Sporichthya brevicatena: one gene and its partners. The main gene of each other region encodes a partner of the protein of the gene in region 3 in a complex. Links are inferred from orthologs where the notes say so. Each region holds a gene or a part of one and is shown on either strand. Other genes may lie near its edges. The genes, in order: tsaB, tsaE and tsaD.

What was found.
Region 1: the proteins of tsaD (region 3) and tsaB are in contact, whole or in part, in a solved structure (PDB 4WQ4), measured with the Escherichia coli proteins. The link is inferred for Sporichthya brevicatena from one-to-one orthologs.
Region 2: the proteins of tsaD (region 3) and tsaE are in contact, whole or in part, in a crystal structure (PDB 6N9A), measured with the Thermotoga maritima proteins. The link is inferred for Sporichthya brevicatena from one-to-one orthologs. Residues at the interface, in WP_004082750.1 of Thermotoga maritima: Cys10, Asp11, Arg49, His50, Leu82, Gly84, Gly135, Gly136, Glu154, Thr155, Leu156, Asp157, Asp158, Ser159, Glu162, Asp165, Lys166, Arg169, Leu170, Tyr175, Lys213, Thr214, Leu217, Tyr218, Gln221, Arg222, Asn324; in WP_004082108.1 of Thermotoga maritima: Leu37, Gly38, Lys46, Lys57, Val59, Lys60, Ser61, Thr63, Phe64, Thr65, Leu66, Met67, Val69, Pro71, Tyr82, Arg83, Leu84, Asp86, Asp88, Phe89, Asp93, Ile128, Asp130, Glu131, Arg134.

The regions. Positions count from the first base shown.
Region 1 is NZ_BAAAHE010000010.1:94,687-100,648, reverse strand. Bases 3,025-5,962 are described here. They hold tsaB (tRNA (adenosine(37)-N6)-threonylcarbamoyltransferase complex dimerization subunit type 1 TsaB), read right to left. Parts: upstream 4,847-5,962; coding sequence 4,202-4,846; downstream 3,025-4,201. Other genes in these bases: ABD401_RS07330 (alpha/beta fold hydrolase), read right to left, coding at 5,383-5,962; tsaE (tRNA (adenosine(37)-N6)-threonylcarbamoyltransferase complex ATPase subunit type 1 TsaE), read right to left, coding at 4,862-5,386; rimI (ribosomal protein S18-alanine N-acetyltransferase), read right to left, coding at 3,735-4,196; ABD401_RS07350 (THUMP-like domain-containing protein), read left to right, coding at 3,025-3,772. Outside these bases: groL (chaperonin GroEL), read right to left, coding at 260-1,873; co-chaperone GroES, read right to left, coding at 2,006-2,299; more of ABD401_RS07350, read left to right, coding at 2,483-3,024. UniProt on the Escherichia coli protein: Required for the formation of a threonylcarbamoyl group on adenosine at position 37 (t(6)A37) in tRNAs that read codons beginning with adenine.
Region 2 is NZ_BAAAHE010000010.1:91,002-97,024, reverse strand. What follows is about bases 1-2,999. They hold tsaE (tRNA (adenosine(37)-N6)-threonylcarbamoyltransferase complex ATPase subunit type 1 TsaE), read right to left. Parts: upstream 1,763-2,999; coding sequence 1,238-1,762; downstream 1-1,237. Other genes in these bases: alr (alanine racemase), read right to left, coding at 2,898-2,999; ABD401_RS07330 (alpha/beta fold hydrolase), read right to left, coding at 1,759-2,901; tsaB (tRNA (adenosine(37)-N6)-threonylcarbamoyltransferase complex dimerization subunit type 1 TsaB), read right to left, coding at 578-1,222; rimI (ribosomal protein S18-alanine N-acetyltransferase), read right to left, coding at 111-572; ABD401_RS07350 (THUMP-like domain-containing protein), read left to right, coding at 1-148. In the rest of the region: more of alr, read right to left, coding at 3,000-4,052; ABD401_RS07320 (hypothetical protein), read left to right, coding at 4,319-4,453; ABD401_RS07315 (NAD(P)H-hydrate dehydratase), read right to left, coding at 4,481-5,965. UniProt on the Escherichia coli protein: Required for the formation of a threonylcarbamoyl group on adenosine at position 37 (t(6)A37) in tRNAs that read codons beginning with adenine.
Region 3 is NZ_BAAAHE010000021.1:89,852-95,728, reverse strand. The notes cover bases 1-2,853. They hold tsaD (tRNA (adenosine(37)-N6)-threonylcarbamoyltransferase complex transferase subunit TsaD), read left to right. Parts: upstream 1-833; coding sequence 834-1,874; downstream 1,875-2,853. Other genes in these bases: cobN (cobaltochelatase subunit CobN), read right to left, coding at 2,753-2,853; ABD401_RS13950 (phosphatase PAP2 family protein), read right to left, coding at 1,893-2,699; ABD401_RS13960 (hypothetical protein), read left to right, coding at 456-818; ABD401_RS13965 (DUF475 domain-containing protein), read left to right, coding at 1-459. In the rest of the region: more of cobN, read right to left, coding at 2,854-5,877.

The DNA of each region.
Region 1 (5,962 bases), on a different replicon or contig from region 3:
CCGGACAAACGCGCAGACCGAATCGGGAGAGTCCGGACTTAACGCAACGACCCGGCCCCCTCCGGGGACCGGGTCATCTGCTGCGGGCCGGGAACGCTGCGAGGGCCGCGGGCCCGCCGCGTGAAGGTCGCCGGCGCCGGAGGAGCGAGCCACTGACCGGGCGTCAGCCCGGCCAGTGCCTCGCGACCGGAGGAGCTGGCGACCGCAACGGCGGCGGCCCCGCGCCCCGAGCGCGACGCGCGCGGAGCGCGCCAATGAATCAGTGGCCGTGGCCGTGGCCGTGGCCACCGGCGTCGGGGGCCTCCTCGGCCGGCTTCTCGGCGACCAGGGTCTCGGTCGTCAGCAGCATGCTGGCGATCGAGGCCGCGTTCTGGACCGCGGAGCGGGTGACCTTGACCGGGTCGATGACGCCCTGCGCGAGCAGGTCGCCGTACTCGCCCGTGGCGGCGTTGAAGCCCTTGCCCGACTCGCGGACCTTGGCGACGACGACGTAGCCCTCGTGGCCGGCGTTCTCGGCGATCCAGCGCAGGGGCTCGTCCACCGCGCGGCGGACGATCTGCACACCGGTTGCCTCGTCGCCGGTCAGGCCGAGGTTGCCGTCGAGCACCGCGGACGCGGTCACCAGCGCCGCGCCACCGCCGGAGATGATGCCCTCCTCGATCGCGGCGCGCGTCGCGGAGACGGCGTCCTCGATGCGGTGCTTGCGCTCCTTGAGCTCGACCTCGGTGGCCGCACCGACGCGGACGACGCAGACGCCGCCGGCGAGCTTCGCGAGGCGCTCCTGGAGCTTCTCGCGGTCCCAGTCGGAGTCGGTGTTCTCGATCTCCGCGCGGATCTGCGAGACCCGGGCGGCGATGTCGTCCTGGTTGCCCTGGCCCTCGACGATCGTGGTGTCCTCCTTGGTCACCACGACGCGGCGGGCCTGGCCGAGCACCTCGAGGCCGACCTGGTCCAGCTTGAGGCCGAGCTCGGGGCTGACGACCTCCGCGCCGGTCAGCACCGCGATGTCTTCGAGCATCGCCTTGCGGCGGTCACCGAAACCGGGCGCCTTGACGGCGACCGAGGTGAACGTGCCGCGGATCTTGTTGACGACGAGCGTCGACAGGGCCTCACCCTCGACGTCCTCGGCCACGATCACCAGCGGCTTGCCGGCCTGTGCGACCTTCTCGAGGATCGGGAGCAGGTCCGCGATCGAGGAGATCTTGCCGGAGTTGAGCAGGATGTAGGCGTCCTCAAGGACGGTCTCCATGCGCTCCGCGTCGGTGACGAAGTACGGCGACAGGTAACCCTTGTCGAACTGCATGCCCTCGGTGAACTCGAGGTCCACGCCCATCGTGTTCGACTCCTCGACGGTGATGACACCGTCCTTGCCGACCTTGTCGAACGCGTCGGCGATCAGGTCACCGACGCTGCGGTCCTGCGCGGAGATCGTGGCCACGTTGGCCATGTCGTCACGGGTGTCGACGCTGCGCGAGTTCTCGAGCAGACGCTCCGAGAGCGCCTTGGTCGCCGCGTCGATGCCCTTCTTCAGGCTCATCGGGTTCACGCCGGCCGCGACGGTGCGCAGACCCTCGTGGACCATCGCCTGCGCGAGCACGGTCGCCGTGGTCGTGCCGTCACCGGCCACGTCGTTGGTCTTGGTGGCGACCTCCTTGGCGAGCTGCGCGCCCAGGTTCTCCCACGGGTCGTCGAGCTCGACCTCACGCGCGACGGTGACGCCGTCGTTGGTGATCGTCGGAGCGCCGAACTTCTTGTCGATGACGACGTTGCGGCCCTTCGGGCCGAGCGTCACCTTGACGGCGTTGGCGAGGGCGTCAACGCCCCGTTCGAGGCTGCGGCGTGCGGCCTCGTCGTACTGCAGGATCTTCGGCATCGCCGGGACTGTCCCCTCTGACTACGTCTGATGTCAGCCCGCCGGACGCGACCGCCCCGGGGCCCGGCGCTTCGAACGGAGCACGGTGGGCCGACCGGGGCGGACGGAGTTCAGCGAACTGGATTGCTGCGACTACTTGCTGATCTTCGCGAGCAGGTCGCGCGCGGAGAGGATCAGGTACTCCTCGCCGCCGTACTTGACCTCGGTGCCGCCGTACTTGCTGTAGAGCACGACGTCGCCGACCGCGACGTCGAGCGGAAGGCGCTGGCCCTCCTCGAAACGACCCGGGCCGACCGCGATGACCTCGCCCTCCTGGGGCTTCTCCTTGGCGGTGTCCGGGATGACGAGGCCCGAAGCGGTCGTGGTCTCAGCCTCGAGCGGCTTGACGACGACGCGGTCCTCGAGCGGAGTGATCTTGGTGGTCATTCCTGCTGACCTTCCCCTTCTTACGAACGTGGGGTCACCTGAATGCGAATGGGTGTCCAGTGGACGCGTTCCGGACTGCCGTCGCGGGGGTCAGGCCGGGGTGCGAATGTGTTGGCAGACTCCAGGGGAGAGTGCCAACGCCGACCCTATGCAAGCGTTAGCACTCAGTCAACTTGAGTGCCAATGCCAGGGCCAAGAAATTCAGCAGGAGGCGTCGCCGTGGATCTCGCCGCGTTCGGCGCCCTGCGAACCCCGGCCGGAGCCGCCGTGCTGGCCGAACTCGCGGCCGCGGGCCCACTTGACGACGCCGCCGCGCTGCGCCTCGGGACGCGGCTGCGGCGCGACCACCCGGCCGAGTTCGTCGCGGCGGCCCTGACCCAGGCCCGACTGCGGGAGCGTGCCGTCGCCAAGTTCGGGCCCGCCGCGGCGCGGATGTGGTTCACCCCCGCCGGACTGGAGCAGGCCACCCACCCGGTCGTCGCCGCGCACCGGGCGGCCCGCGTCGCCGCGGCGCTCGGCCCCGGGGCGACGGTGTTCGACCTGTGCTGCGGGATCGGGACGGACTCGCTCGCCCTGCGCGCCGCGGGCCTGGTCGTCACCGCCGTCGACGCCGACCCCCTCACCGCCGCGGTGGCGGCGGCCAACCTCACCCTCGACTCCCCCACTGGAGATGACATCTCCAGTGCCGGGGTCGTGGTGGGGGACGTCCGGGAGGTCGACCTCGGGGACGCGGCGGTGTTCGTGGACCCGGCCCGGCGGGCGGCGCGGGGCCGGGTGTTCGACCCGGACGCCTACGCGCCGCCGTGGTCGTTCGTGCGGGAGCTGCTGCGCCGGCCGGCGACCGTAGCGAAGGTGGCCCCGGGCATCCCGCACGACCTGCCGGAGCCGGAGGTCGCGATCGAGTGGGTGTCCCTGCGCGGCGAGGTGAAGGAGGCCGCGCTGTACTCCCCCGGGCTCGTGGCCGGTCCGGCCGACGGCGCCCGGCGGCGCGCCACGCTTCTGCCCGGCGGGCACACCCTGAGCGCGGTCGGCCCCGACTCCGCCGACGAGCCGCCCCCGGTCGGCGACCCCGGCCGGTTCCTCTACGAACCCGACGGCGCGGTGATCCGCGCCCACCTGGTCGGCGCCGTCGCTGCCGCCGTCGACGGCCGGCTGCTGGATCCGACGATCGCCTACGTCACCGCGGACGCTCTCGTCCCCACGCCGTTCGCGACGGCGTACGAGGTCACCGACGTCCTGCCGTTCTCGGTGCCGCGGCTGCGGGCGGTTCTGCGCGAGCGCGGGGTGGGTGTCGTGGTCGTGAAGAAGCGCGGGGTGGACGTCCTGCCCGAACAGCTGCGCCGCGACCTGCTGAAGGGATCGCGCGGTTCGGCCGCGGCGACCGTGGTGGTGACCCGACACGGCAAGGGCCGGATCGCGCTGCTGGTGCGGCCGGTCAGCCCGCCGCCGCCGGATCCAGCGCCCGCCGCATGATCAGCGCCCCGACACCGTCGGCGTAGTAACGCGGCCGCTCGGCGATGCGCTCGAACGCACGCTTCTCGTAGAGCCGGATCGCGGCCGGGTTGTCGGCCCGCACCTCGAGCAGGACCTCGGAACATCCGCGGTTCTGAGCCTCCGTCAGCAGAGCGTCGAGCAGGACAGCGCCCAACCCGGCTCCCTGGCGGTCCCGGCGCACCGCAACGGTCTGGACGTCACCGGTGCCGTCGATCGCCGCCAGCCCCACGTAGCCGACGATCTCCTCCCCCTCCACCGCGGCGCGGTACCAGCGGGTCTCGGGGATCCCGGCGAGCTCGCCCCAGAAGGTCTCCGCCGACCACGCGTCCACGCCGAACAGGTCGGCCTCGATCGCCGTGAGCGTCTCCACGTCCCACCAGCGGATCGGGCGCAGGTCCGCCACGGTGGTCAGCCCCCGACGCGCTTGCGGGCCCCGGGCTCGACGGCGTCCGGCTTGCGCAGGTACAGCGGTTCCAGCGGGAGCGTCTCCCGGCCGGCGGCGACGTACTCGGCGACGATCTCGGCCAGGTCGGCCGGGTCGGGGTACAGCGGGGGCCGCGCGCCGGGGAACGCCGCCGGGTACAGCACGCCGCCCTCACCGACGACCGGGCCGGAGTAGGGCACCTCGCCCGGCTTGTCGACCGCCGGGCCGGAGATCCGCTGCCCGTCGGCGTAGGTGGCCCAGTAGACCTCCTTGCGCCGGGCGTCCGTCGCGACGACGAACTCACCGTCGACGGTGCGGGCGGCCGCGCGGGCGAGGACGTCGAGCGAGCAGATCCCGTGCGCCGGGACGCCGAGCGCGTGCGACAGGGCGCGGGCCGTCATCAGCCCGACGCGCAGGCCCGTGTACGGGCCCGGGCCGACGCCCGCGGCGACACCGTCGAGCTGACGGGGCGTCACACCCGCCCGGGCCAGAACGGTCTCGACGTGGACGGCGAGCAGCTCGTTGTGCCGCCGGGCGTCGACGACGGACTCCGCCGCGAGGGTCTCGCCGTTGCGCCAGAGCGCGACCGAGACCGCGGGGGTCGAGGTGTCCAGAGCCAGCAGCAGCACGCGCGCAAGCGTAGGTCAGGCCCCGGACGGCACACACAGCGCCGCCGCGAGGTCGGTCCCGGCCCACCGGTCGCCCACTGCCGTGACCGTCACCGTGCGGATCGCGGCGCTCGGGTCGTCGGGGTCGGCGCCGGGCGGCGGCTCGGCCTGTCGCGTGAGCACGATCTCCAGCCGGTCGGCCGAGAGCTCCTCGACCAGCCCTGCGCCCCACTCGACGACGGTGACCGAGTCCGCCAGTGAGTACTCGAGGTCGAGGTCGGCGACCTCGAGGGCGTCAGCCATCCGGTAGGTGTCGACGTGGACGAGCGCCGGGCCGTCCCCGTCGGCGGGGTGCACCCGGGAGATCACGAACGTCGGCGACGCCACGCGGCCACGGACGCCGAGGGCGGCCCCGAGCCCCTGCGTCAGCGTCGTCTTGCCCGCGCCGAGGTCGCCGGTGAGTACCAGCAGGTCCCCGGCCCGCAGCACCGTCGCCAGCCGGGCCCCGAAGGCCTGCATGTCGGCCGCGGTCGGGATCTCGAGCACGAGGGGCGAGGTCATGAGGACGATCCTGACGCAGGCCGGCGCCGCTTGCCCGTCGGGGCAGCGGTCAGGCGCACCCGCTCCAGCAGTCGGCGCAGCGCGGCGTTGACCTCCTCCGGGTCCTCGAGCTGCACGAGGTGCCCGGACTCGGGGAGCACGAGCAGCTCCGCCTCCGGCAGCAGGTGCGCCATCGCGCGGCTGTGGTCCGCGGGCGTGAGCATGTCGCGCTCGGCCGCCACGATCAGCGTCGGGCAGGTCGAGAAGACCGGGATCGCGGCCTCCTTGTCGTGCCGGTCGAACTCGGCGAAGAACTCGGCGAACACGTCCAACGGCGTCGAGGAGAGCAGCCGGCCCGCGAACCGCACCAGCGAGGTCGGGGCGTCCGCGCGGCCGAACGAGAGGCGGCGGGTGATCATCAGCCCGATGCCGCGGTCGGCCTTCATCCCGCGGCGCACCGCCAGCGGGTTGGTGGCGACGCGATTCACGACGGTGGGGGCGACGGGCCAGAGCCGCTGCACGATCGCGGCCGGCAGGCCGAGCGTCATCTCCGCGAGCCGGCCCGGCGAGGTGGCGAGCAGCGCGACCCCGACGATC
Region 2 (6,023 bases), on a different replicon or contig from region 3:
GCCCGAACAGCTGCGCCGCGACCTGCTGAAGGGATCGCGCGGTTCGGCCGCGGCGACCGTGGTGGTGACCCGACACGGCAAGGGCCGGATCGCGCTGCTGGTGCGGCCGGTCAGCCCGCCGCCGCCGGATCCAGCGCCCGCCGCATGATCAGCGCCCCGACACCGTCGGCGTAGTAACGCGGCCGCTCGGCGATGCGCTCGAACGCACGCTTCTCGTAGAGCCGGATCGCGGCCGGGTTGTCGGCCCGCACCTCGAGCAGGACCTCGGAACATCCGCGGTTCTGAGCCTCCGTCAGCAGAGCGTCGAGCAGGACAGCGCCCAACCCGGCTCCCTGGCGGTCCCGGCGCACCGCAACGGTCTGGACGTCACCGGTGCCGTCGATCGCCGCCAGCCCCACGTAGCCGACGATCTCCTCCCCCTCCACCGCGGCGCGGTACCAGCGGGTCTCGGGGATCCCGGCGAGCTCGCCCCAGAAGGTCTCCGCCGACCACGCGTCCACGCCGAACAGGTCGGCCTCGATCGCCGTGAGCGTCTCCACGTCCCACCAGCGGATCGGGCGCAGGTCCGCCACGGTGGTCAGCCCCCGACGCGCTTGCGGGCCCCGGGCTCGACGGCGTCCGGCTTGCGCAGGTACAGCGGTTCCAGCGGGAGCGTCTCCCGGCCGGCGGCGACGTACTCGGCGACGATCTCGGCCAGGTCGGCCGGGTCGGGGTACAGCGGGGGCCGCGCGCCGGGGAACGCCGCCGGGTACAGCACGCCGCCCTCACCGACGACCGGGCCGGAGTAGGGCACCTCGCCCGGCTTGTCGACCGCCGGGCCGGAGATCCGCTGCCCGTCGGCGTAGGTGGCCCAGTAGACCTCCTTGCGCCGGGCGTCCGTCGCGACGACGAACTCACCGTCGACGGTGCGGGCGGCCGCGCGGGCGAGGACGTCGAGCGAGCAGATCCCGTGCGCCGGGACGCCGAGCGCGTGCGACAGGGCGCGGGCCGTCATCAGCCCGACGCGCAGGCCCGTGTACGGGCCCGGGCCGACGCCCGCGGCGACACCGTCGAGCTGACGGGGCGTCACACCCGCCCGGGCCAGAACGGTCTCGACGTGGACGGCGAGCAGCTCGTTGTGCCGCCGGGCGTCGACGACGGACTCCGCCGCGAGGGTCTCGCCGTTGCGCCAGAGCGCGACCGAGACCGCGGGGGTCGAGGTGTCCAGAGCCAGCAGCAGCACGCGCGCAAGCGTAGGTCAGGCCCCGGACGGCACACACAGCGCCGCCGCGAGGTCGGTCCCGGCCCACCGGTCGCCCACTGCCGTGACCGTCACCGTGCGGATCGCGGCGCTCGGGTCGTCGGGGTCGGCGCCGGGCGGCGGCTCGGCCTGTCGCGTGAGCACGATCTCCAGCCGGTCGGCCGAGAGCTCCTCGACCAGCCCTGCGCCCCACTCGACGACGGTGACCGAGTCCGCCAGTGAGTACTCGAGGTCGAGGTCGGCGACCTCGAGGGCGTCAGCCATCCGGTAGGTGTCGACGTGGACGAGCGCCGGGCCGTCCCCGTCGGCGGGGTGCACCCGGGAGATCACGAACGTCGGCGACGCCACGCGGCCACGGACGCCGAGGGCGGCCCCGAGCCCCTGCGTCAGCGTCGTCTTGCCCGCGCCGAGGTCGCCGGTGAGTACCAGCAGGTCCCCGGCCCGCAGCACCGTCGCCAGCCGGGCCCCGAAGGCCTGCATGTCGGCCGCGGTCGGGATCTCGAGCACGAGGGGCGAGGTCATGAGGACGATCCTGACGCAGGCCGGCGCCGCTTGCCCGTCGGGGCAGCGGTCAGGCGCACCCGCTCCAGCAGTCGGCGCAGCGCGGCGTTGACCTCCTCCGGGTCCTCGAGCTGCACGAGGTGCCCGGACTCGGGGAGCACGAGCAGCTCCGCCTCCGGCAGCAGGTGCGCCATCGCGCGGCTGTGGTCCGCGGGCGTGAGCATGTCGCGCTCGGCCGCCACGATCAGCGTCGGGCAGGTCGAGAAGACCGGGATCGCGGCCTCCTTGTCGTGCCGGTCGAACTCGGCGAAGAACTCGGCGAACACGTCCAACGGCGTCGAGGAGAGCAGCCGGCCCGCGAACCGCACCAGCGAGGTCGGGGCGTCCGCGCGGCCGAACGAGAGGCGGCGGGTGATCATCAGCCCGATGCCGCGGTCGGCCTTCATCCCGCGGCGCACCGCCAGCGGGTTGGTGGCGACGCGATTCACGACGGTGGGGGCGACGGGCCAGAGCCGCTGCACGATCGCGGCCGGCAGGCCGAGCGTCATCTCCGCGAGCCGGCCCGGCGAGGTGGCGAGCAGCGCGACCCCGACGATCCGGTCACCGAACAGCTTCGGGTGCGCGTCGGCGTAGCCCATGACGACCATCCCGCCGAGCGAGTGCCCGACGAGGACCACCGGGCCGTTCGGCGCCACGGCCTGCAGCACGGAGTGGAGGTCGTCCGCGAGCTGCTCGATCGTGGCGTGCTCGGGCGCCCCGCGACCGGACCGGCCGTGCGCACGCTGGTCGTAGAAGACCAGGCGGCCCAGGTCGCGCAGGTCGCGGCGCTGGAAGTGCCAGCAGTCCATCGGCAGGCAGAAGCCCGGGAGGAAGACGACCGTCGGTGCGCCCGCGGGCGCACCCTCGGGCTCCTCGACCTCGACGACGAGCTCGACCCCGTCGTTCGCGGTCACGACGATCGGGTCGGTGTGCAGCGACCCGAAGGGTTCGTTGCGCAGCGGGTCCGGACGGGCGGCGGCACGCGCCCGGGCGTAGCGGCGGGCCCCGGCCGTGGCGAGAGCACCACCCGCCATGAGACCGGCACTGACCGCCCAGCGCAGCGCACCTGACCCAGCGTCAGCTGCGGTGTCGGTCATGCCGAGCGGTTCGGTCGAACTCATGCGCCGGTGTACACCCGCGGGATCCGCGCCCCGATCCCGGTGACGACCTCGTAGGTGATCGTGCCGATCGTGTCGGCCCACTCCTGGACCGTGGGCTCGCCGCGGTCGCCGGGGCCGAACACGAGCACCTCGTCGCCGGCGGCGACGTCGAGGTCACCGAGGTCGAGCACGACCTGGTCCATGCAGACGCGGCCGGCGATCGCCACGCGCCGTCCGCCGACCAGCATCGGGCCGCGGCTGCTGGCGGTCCGCGGAATGCCGTCCGCGTAGCCGATCGGCACGATGCCGAGCCGCGTCGGCCGGTCGGTGACGTAGGTGTGGCCGTAGGAGACGCCCTGCCCGGCCGGGACGGCCTTGGTGAGCAGCAGGCGCGCGGCGAGCGTCATCGCCGGCCGCAGGCCGAAGTGCGCGGAGTCGCCGAGCTCGGGAATCGGCGAGAAGCCGTAGGCCGCGATGCCGGGGCGGACGAGGTCGAAGTGGGTCTCGGGCAGGTTCACGACGGCCGCGGAGTTCGCGAGGTGCCGCACCTCCGGCCGGACGCCGGCGCGCTCGGCCGCGCGGACCGCGGCGGTGAACGCCTCGACCTGGGCCGCGATGCTCGGGTGTCCCGGTTCGTCGGAGCACGCGAGGTGCGACCAGATCCCGACGACCTGGACGCGGCCGGCCGCCTGTTCCTTGAGGGCGGCCGCGACGAGGTCGTCCCAGTCGGCCGCCGTGGCGCCGCCGCGACCCAGCCCGCTGTCGATCTTCAGGTGCAGCCGGGCGGTCCGGCCGGCGGACTCCGCGGCCGCGGCGACCTGCTCGACGGCCCACACAGCGTTGGCGGACAGGTCGACGTCCGCGGCGACCGCCGGCTCAAGGTCCGCCCCCGGCGCGATCAGCCAGCACAGCACCCGGGCGTCGTCGGGGCCGATCCCGGCCGCGCGCAGCCCGAGGGCCTCCTCCAGCACGGCCGCCCCGAGCCAGGTCGCGCCGCCGGCGATCGCCGCCCGCGCGACGGGGACCATGCCGTGGCCGTAGGCGTCGGCCTTGACCACGGCCATGACCTCGGCCGCACCCGCGTGACCACGCAGCGCGACGACGTTCGAGCGCACGGCGGCCAGGTCGACACGGGCCTGCGCGTTCCCGAGGGGCGGACTGGAGTCGCTCATCGCTCCCCATCCTTGCACCGCGACACGCCGGGCGCTGGGCGGCGGGGGCTCGCACCGGACAAATGCGCCGGGGGCGAACCGGACACTCCACCGCATCCCCGGACAGAAACACGAAAGCAGATCACGTTTCTGTCACGGGAGACCCTCATCCGTTTGAAGGATGTCCAAATCATCCGAACGCCGCGCAACCGTGACCCAGGTCATGTCGTCTCATGGTGCACAGAGCGGACGGTAACCGTCCGCCCCCTTGGGGAGGGGGTTCGGCCATGGCGCAGAACCAGATCCGAATCGAGCGCAAGACCCTGGCCAAGAAGGGCAAGGGGACCAGCGCCCAGCAGTCGCGCCGCGACCCGAGCTCGCTCGATCTCCGCAGTCCGTCCGGGCGCAAGCTCCCGTACTAGTCCGTCCACCGGCGCCGCCGGGGTCGTTCAGGCCCCGGCCACGTGCCGCCAGGCGGCCGGCAGGGCCGCCACGATGTCCGTTGCCGTGACCGGCCCCGGGGCCACCAGGTCCGCCTCGGCACCGTCCGGCTCCGCCGCGAGGCGGGCCGCCAGCCCGTGCAGGTAGGCGGCCGTCGCCGCCGCGTCCACCGGCTCCCGGCCCGCGGCGAGCAGGGTTCCGGCCAGGCCGGCCAGCACGTCACCGCTCCCGGCGGTCGCCAGGCGCGGCGTCCCGGTCGGGTTCACGCGGACCGGGCCGTCCGGGGGGACGACCACCGTCGTCGAGCCCTTGAGCAGCACCGTCGCCCCGTACCGGGCGGCTGCGCGCCGTGCGTGTGTCAGTCGCGCGGCCTCGACCGCGGCCGGTCCGACCTGCAGCAGGCGTCCGAGCTCCCCCGCGTGGGGCGTCAGCAGCGTCGGGGCCGATCGTTCCGACCCGCCGGCCTCGGCGAGCAGCGTGAGGCCGTCCGCGTCGACGAGGACGGGCACGTCGCTGTCCAGGACCTCGGCCAGGCGCCGCCGGGCCTTCTTGTCCGTGCCCAGCCCCGGCCCGACGACCCACGCCTGGACCCGCCCGGCCTCGCTCGGCAGCCCGTCGGTCACGACCGCCTCCGGCCAGGCCGCGCGGACGGCGTCCGCGACCCGCCCCGGCCCGGCGAACCGCACCATGCCCGCGCCGGCGCGCAGGGCCCCGCCGACGGCGAGCACCGCGGCGCCGGGATAGGTCTTCGAACCCGCGACGACGCCGACGACACCGCGGCGGTACTTGTCGGCGGTCGGCAGCAGCCACCCGAACGGCACCAGGACGTCGGCGTCCTGCAGCGCGCACGCCGCCGGGTCCGGCAGGTGGTCGCCGAGACCGATGTCCACCAGCGTCGCTGCCCCGGCGTGACTCGCGCCGGGGTCGATCAGCAGGCCGGGCTTCCAGGTCCCGAACGTGACGGTCACGTCGGCGTGCACCGCGGCGCCGACGACCTCGCCGGTGTCCGCGTCCACGCCGCTGGGGAGGTCGACGGCCACGATCAGCCCGCCACCGAGCTCGGCCCGGAGCACCAGCTCGGCCGCGTCGGGCCGCAGGCCGCCCGAGCCGCCGATGCCGACGATCCCGTCGAGGACGAGGTCGGCCCGGTCGAGGACCTCCGCGTCGCCGGCCACGCGCCCGCCCGCGCCGCGGAACGCCGCGAGCCCCCGGGCGTGAGCGCGGTCCGGGTTCAGCAGCAGCGCGTCCACCCGCGCGCCGCGGCGCGCCAGCTGGGCACCGGCGTACAGCGCGTCCCCGCCGTTGTCGCCGCTGCCGACGAGCAGGACGACCCGGGCGGCGTAGACCCGGCCGAGCAGACCCGCGCACGCGGTCGCGAGCCCGGTCGCGGCCCGGTTCATCAGGACGTCCTCGCCCGGCCCGGTCCTGCGCAGCTCGGCGATCAGGGCCGCCTCGGCGGCTCGGACGTCGGCGACGGAGTGCGCGGTCCGCATGACTACTCCTGGGTCGGGTTCTCGGGGATGTCCGAGGGCGGCGCGAACGGCGGCCCGA
Region 3 (5,877 bases):
GACTCCGACGACGCGCTGCCGACCGTCCCGGTGACACGTAGCGGTCCGTCGGCGACCGCGGCGGCCACGGGCAAGGCCGGGTTCTTCCTGTTCCTCTACGTGAACATCCTCGACGCGTCGTTCTCGTTCGACGGCGTGCTCGGCGCGTTCGCCATCACCCAGGACCCGATCATCATCGCGCTCGGCCTCGGCATCGGAGCGCTCTACATCCGCTCGTTCACGGTCTTCCTCGTGCGGCGCGGGACTCTCGGCGACTACATCTATCTGGAGCACGGCGCGATGTGGGCGATCGGGGCGCTCGCGGTGATCCTGCTGCTGACGATCTCGATCCACGTCGACGAACTCATCACCGGCGGCATCGGTCTGCTCTTCGTCCTGGGCGGCATCGCCAGCTCGGTCGCGCACAACAAGCGGATGGGCGGACCGGCCTCGCGCCGCACGGAGGTGAGCGCGTCGTGAGTACCACGGGTCTCGGGGCCGAGCCCCCGCGCCGGTTGCGCGGGAAGAAGCGCCGGGCGTGGGAGGCCCGGGCGGCGCAGGAGGCGGCCGCCGAGGCGTTCGCGCGCATGGACTCCGCCCAGCGCGAGCTGCGCGCCCGCTTCACCGACCCCGCGACCGCCCCGGCGGGGTGGTCCGAGCTGGACGCGGACACCGAGGCCGCCGCCCGGCGCTATCTGCAGACGCAGGACCACCACCCGGTCGGGGAGAACGTGGGGAAGCCCGAGCTGCTGGCCGCCGCCGTGGCCTTCCGCCAGGCCGCCTTCGACTGCGCCCGGGCCGCCGAGCGCCTCGCCGAGTTCGCCCGCGCGCACCCCTGAGTCACAATGGGCCCCATGCCTGTGGTGGTGGGGATCGAGACCTCGTGCGACGAGACCGGTGTCGGCGTCGTTCGTGACGGTGAGCTGATCGGCGAGGCGCTGGCGTCGAGCATGGACGAGCACGCCCGCTTCGGCGGCGTCGTCCCCGAGGTCGCGGCGCGGGCCCACCTGGAGGCGCTGGTGCCGGCCATGGAGCTGGCGCTGGAGCGGGCGGGCATCACCTCGGCCGACGTCGACGCGATCGCCGTCACCGCCGGACCGGGCCTCGCGACCGCGTTGCAGGTCGGCCTCGCCGCCGCCAAGGCGTACTCGATCGCGTGGGGCGTCCCGCTCTACGGCGTCCACCACCTCGCCGGGCACGTCGCCGCCGACGCGCTGGCGCACGGCGCGCTGCCGAACCCCTGCGTCGTCCTGATCGTCTCCGGCGGGCACACGTCGCTGCTGTACTGCCGCGACCTCGTGAACGACCCCATCGAGCACCTCGGCGACACGCTCGACGACGCCGCCGGTGAGGCGTTCGACAAGGTCGGCCGGGTGCTCGGGCTGCCGTTCCCCGGCGGCCCGGCCATCGACCGGATCGCCAAGGAGGGGAACCCGACCGCGATCGCGTTCCCGCGTGGGCTCTCGCGTCCGCAGGACCCGCCGTTCGAGTTCTCGTTCTCCGGCCTCAAGACCGCCGTCGCCCGCTGGGTGGAGGCCCGCGAGCGCGCCGGCGAGCCGATCCCGGTCGCGGACGTCGCGGCCTCGTTCCAGGACGCCGTGGTCGACGTGCTCGTCGACAAGTCGCTCGCCGCCTGCGGGGAGCGGCAGTGCGGCGACCTGCTCATCGTCGGCGGAGTCGCGGCCAACAGCCGCCTGCGGGAGGTCGCCGCCGAGCGCGCCGCGGCCGCCGGGGTGCGCCTGCGGATCCCGGCGCTGAAGTACTGCACCGACAACGGCCCGATGATCGCCTCGGTCGGTCACATGCTCGTCGTCTCCGGTGCCGCGCCGGACGCCCTCTCGCTCGGCGCCGACCCGTCCGCGATCCTTCAGGCCGCCACCCTCGTCCCGGCCTGAGCGGGATCTGACGTGCCGTCAGGCACGATGGGGGACTGCTCCGGGACGCCAGTGCAGGTTCGGCTGACGACGTTGACCGGGAGACTTCGGTGAGCGGCCGCGGAAGCGCTCGTAGGCGAGGACGGCGCTGTACCCGGTGAGCGCCACGACCGACCCGCAGACCACGTCGAGGACGTAGTGGTTGGCGGTGGCCACGACCGCCGTCGCCATCAGGACAGGGGACGCCACGGCCAGGGCACGCAGCACCCAGTGCCGCGCGGCCCGCCAGACCACGATCCCGACGAGCAGGTTCCAGCCGACGTGCAGGCTCGGCATCGCGGCGTACTGGTTGACGAACGCCGGCGGCTGCAGGACCCGGTAGGAGTGCGACCAGACCGTCACGGTGTCGACGAACTCCGCCTCGGGCAGCAGCCGTGGCGGGCTGACCGGGTACCGGGCGAAGATCAGCAGGCCGATGCCGCCGGAGACGATCATCGCGTTCCGGAGCTGGGTGTACGCCGGCCGGGCGTAGCGGTGGAGCAGCACCAGCGTGGTGATGATGACGGGCCAGTGGCCCCAGATGTAGACCCAGTTGAAGAACGTGATCATGCTCTGATGGGCCACGACGGCCGAGTGGATGCTGTTCTCCCACGCGATGTCGAGCCGGTCCTCGAAGCTGAGGATCGAGTAGGCGTTCTCGGTCGCGCGCTCCTGCGAGCCCTCGGTGAAGTTCCGGGTGAGGAAGTACAGCGCGGCGCACGCGGCGACCAACGCACACTGCGTCAGACCCGCGAACTTCCGTCGCGAGCGGGTGGGGTGGTCGCTCGCCGTGGGGCGCTCAGCCATCGGCTCAATGTAGCGACCGTTTGGCCGGGAGGACGAAAACTTTCAGCGGGCGTTCAGGTTCCCGCTTCGAGGTCGCCCTCGGTCTCGAGGTAGGCCTGCCGCAGGCCCGCCATCGTCTCGGGGTCGGGGTTCTCCCAGAGCCCCCGGTCGGCCGCCTCGAGCAGGCGCTCGGTGATGCCGTGCAGGGCCCACGGGTTCGACTCGGCGAAGAACTTCCGCTGCTCGGGGTCGAGAACGTAAGACTCCGTCAGCTTCTCGTACATCCAGTCCTCGACCACGCCGGCGGTGGCGTCGTACCCGAAGAGGTAGTCGACGGTCGCCGCGAGCTCGAACGCGCCCTTGTAGCCGTGCCGGCGCATGGCCGCGATCCAGCGCGGATTCACCACGCGGGCCCGGAAGATGCGGGCCGTCTCCTCGGAGAGGGTCCGGGTGCGCACCGCGTCCGGGTTGGTGGAGTCGCCGATGTACGCCGCGGGCGCCTTGCCCGTCAGCGCACGGACGGTCGCGACCATCCCGCCGTGGTACTGGAAGTAGTCGTCGGAGTCGGCGATGTCGTGCTCGCGGGTGTCGACGTTCTTCGCCGCGACCGCGATGCGCTTGTAGGCCGTCTCCATGTCCGGGCGTGCGGGCAGGCCGTCCAGGTCGCGGCCGTAGGCGTAACCGCCCCACACCGCGTAGACCTCCGCGAGGTCCGCGTCGTCGCGCCAGTTGCGGGAGTCGATGAGGGGGAGCAGGCCCGCGCCGTAGGCACCGGGCTTCGAGCCGAAGACGCGCAGCGTCGCGCGCCGGCGGTCGCCGTGGGTCGCGAGGTCGTCGTCGACATGGGCGCGGACGAAGTTGTGCTCGGGACTCTCGTCGAGACCGGCGACGAGGGCGACGGCGTCGTCCAACATCGCGACCACGTGGGGGAAGGCGTCGCGGAAGAACCCCGAGATACGGACCGTCACGTCGACGCGGGGCCGCCGCTCGCCGTTCAGCGTCAGTTCGTCGAGCGGGATCGCCTCCAGGCCGGTGACCCGCCTCGAGGCCTCGTCCCAGACCGGCCGGACGCCGAGGAGCGCGAGGACCTCGCCGATGTCGTCGCCGGAGGTCCGCATCGCCGACGTGCCCCAGACCGAGAGCCCGACCGAGCGCGGCCACTCGCCGTTCTCGCGGCGGTACCGCTCGAGGAGGGAGTCGGCCATCGAGGCGCCGGTCGCGTACGCGAGGCGGGACGGCACGGCCTTGGGGTCGACCGAGTAGAAGTTCCGCCCGGTCGGGAGGACGTTGATCAGCCCGCGCAGCGGCGACCCGCTCGGCCCGGCCGGCACGTACCCGCCCTCGAGCGCGTGCAGGACGTGGGCGATCTCGTCGGTCGTCCTGTCCAGCCGGGGCACGATCTCCGTCGCCGCGAACCGAAGGATCTCCGCCACTCGGCTGTCGTCGGTGACGGTCGCGGCGGCGGCCGGGTCCCAGCCGGCGGCGTCCATGGCGGCGACGAGGGCGCGGGCGGTGCCCTCGATCGCGTCCGTCTGTTCGCGGGTCGCCGAGCCGTCCTCGGGGAGGCCGAGGGCCTCGCGGAGGCCGGGGAGGGCGGCGACCTGGCCACCCCACATCTGACGTGCCCTCAGCATGGCCAGGATCAGGTCGATGCGGGCCTCGCCGCTGGGGACCTGGCCGAGGACGTGCAGGCCGTCGCGGATCTGAACGTCCTTGATCTCGCAGAGCCAGCCGTCGACGTGGAGCAGGAAGTCGTCGAACTCGGCGTCGTGGGGCCGGTCGGAGAGCCCGAGGTCGTGGTCGAGCTTGGCGGCCTGGATCAGCGTCCAGATCTGGGCGCGGATCGCGGGCAGCTTGGCCGGGTCCATCGCCGCGATGTTGGAGTGCTCGTCGAGCAGCTGCTCCAGGCGCGTGATGTCGCCGTAGGTCTCGGCGCGCGCCATCGGCGGGACGAGGTGGTCGACCAGTGTCGCGTGGGCGCGGCGCTTGGCCTGCGTGCCCTCGCCCGGGTCGTTGACGAGGAACGGGTAGATCAGCGGCAGGTCGCCGATCGCCGCGTCGGTCGCGCAGGCCGCCGACATGGCGGCGGTCTTGCCCGGCAGCCACTCGAGGTTGCCGTGCTTGCCGACGTGGACCATCGCGTCCGCGCCGAAGCAGGCCCCGTGCTTGCCGCCGAGCCAGTGGTAGGCCGCGAGGTAGTGGTGGCTGGGCGGCAGGTCCGGGTCGTGGTAGATCGCGACGGGGTTCTCGCCGAACCCGCGCGGGGGCTGGACCATCAGCGCGACGTTGCCCGCGACCATCGCCGCGAGGACGATGTCGCCGCCGTCGACGAACAGCGAGCCCGGTGCCGGACCCCAGTGCTCCTCGACCGCCTCGCGGAGCTCGGCCGGCAGGGTCGCGAACCACTCCGCGTACACCGCACCGGGGATGCGAACGGGGTTGGCCGCGAGCTGAGCGTCCGTCAGCCAGTCGGGGTCCTGCCCGCCGGCGGCGATCAGGGCATGCATGAGGGCATCGCCGTCGCGCGCCTCCAGGCCGGGCAGGTCGCCGACCTGGTAGCCGGCCCCGCGCAGGGCGTGCAGCAGCTCGAGGACGCTGGCCGGGGTGTCGAGACCGACGGCGTTGCCGATGCGGGCGTGCTTGGTCGGGTAGGCGCTGAGCATCAGCGCGAGCTTCTTCTCCGCGGCGGGAATGAGCCGCAACCGCGCGTGCCGGACGGCGATGCCGGCGACGCGGGCGCACCGCTCGGGGTCCGGGACGTAGACGGGCAGCCCGTCCGCGTCGATCTCCTTGAAGGAGAACGGGACGGTGATCAGGCGGCCGTCGAACTCGGGGACGGCGACCTGGGTCGCGGTGTCGAGCGGGGACAGGCCGTCGTCGGAGGCGGCCCAGGTCTCGCGCGAGGACGTCAGGCACAGCCCCTGCAGGATCGGGATGTCGAGCGCGGCGAGGGCCTGCACGTCCCACGCCTCGTCGTCGCCGCCGGCGCTCGCGTCCGCCGGGCGGCGCCCGCCCGCGGCGAGGACCGTGACGACGAGCGCGTCCGCGGCCGCGAGCTGCTCCAACAGGCCGGGGTCGGGCACCCGCAGGGACGAGCAGTACATCGGCATCGCCGTCGCCCCGTGGGCCTCGACGGCCTTCGAGAGCGCGTCGACAAACGCGGTGTTCCCGGCGACGTGGTGCGCGCGGTAGTAGAGGA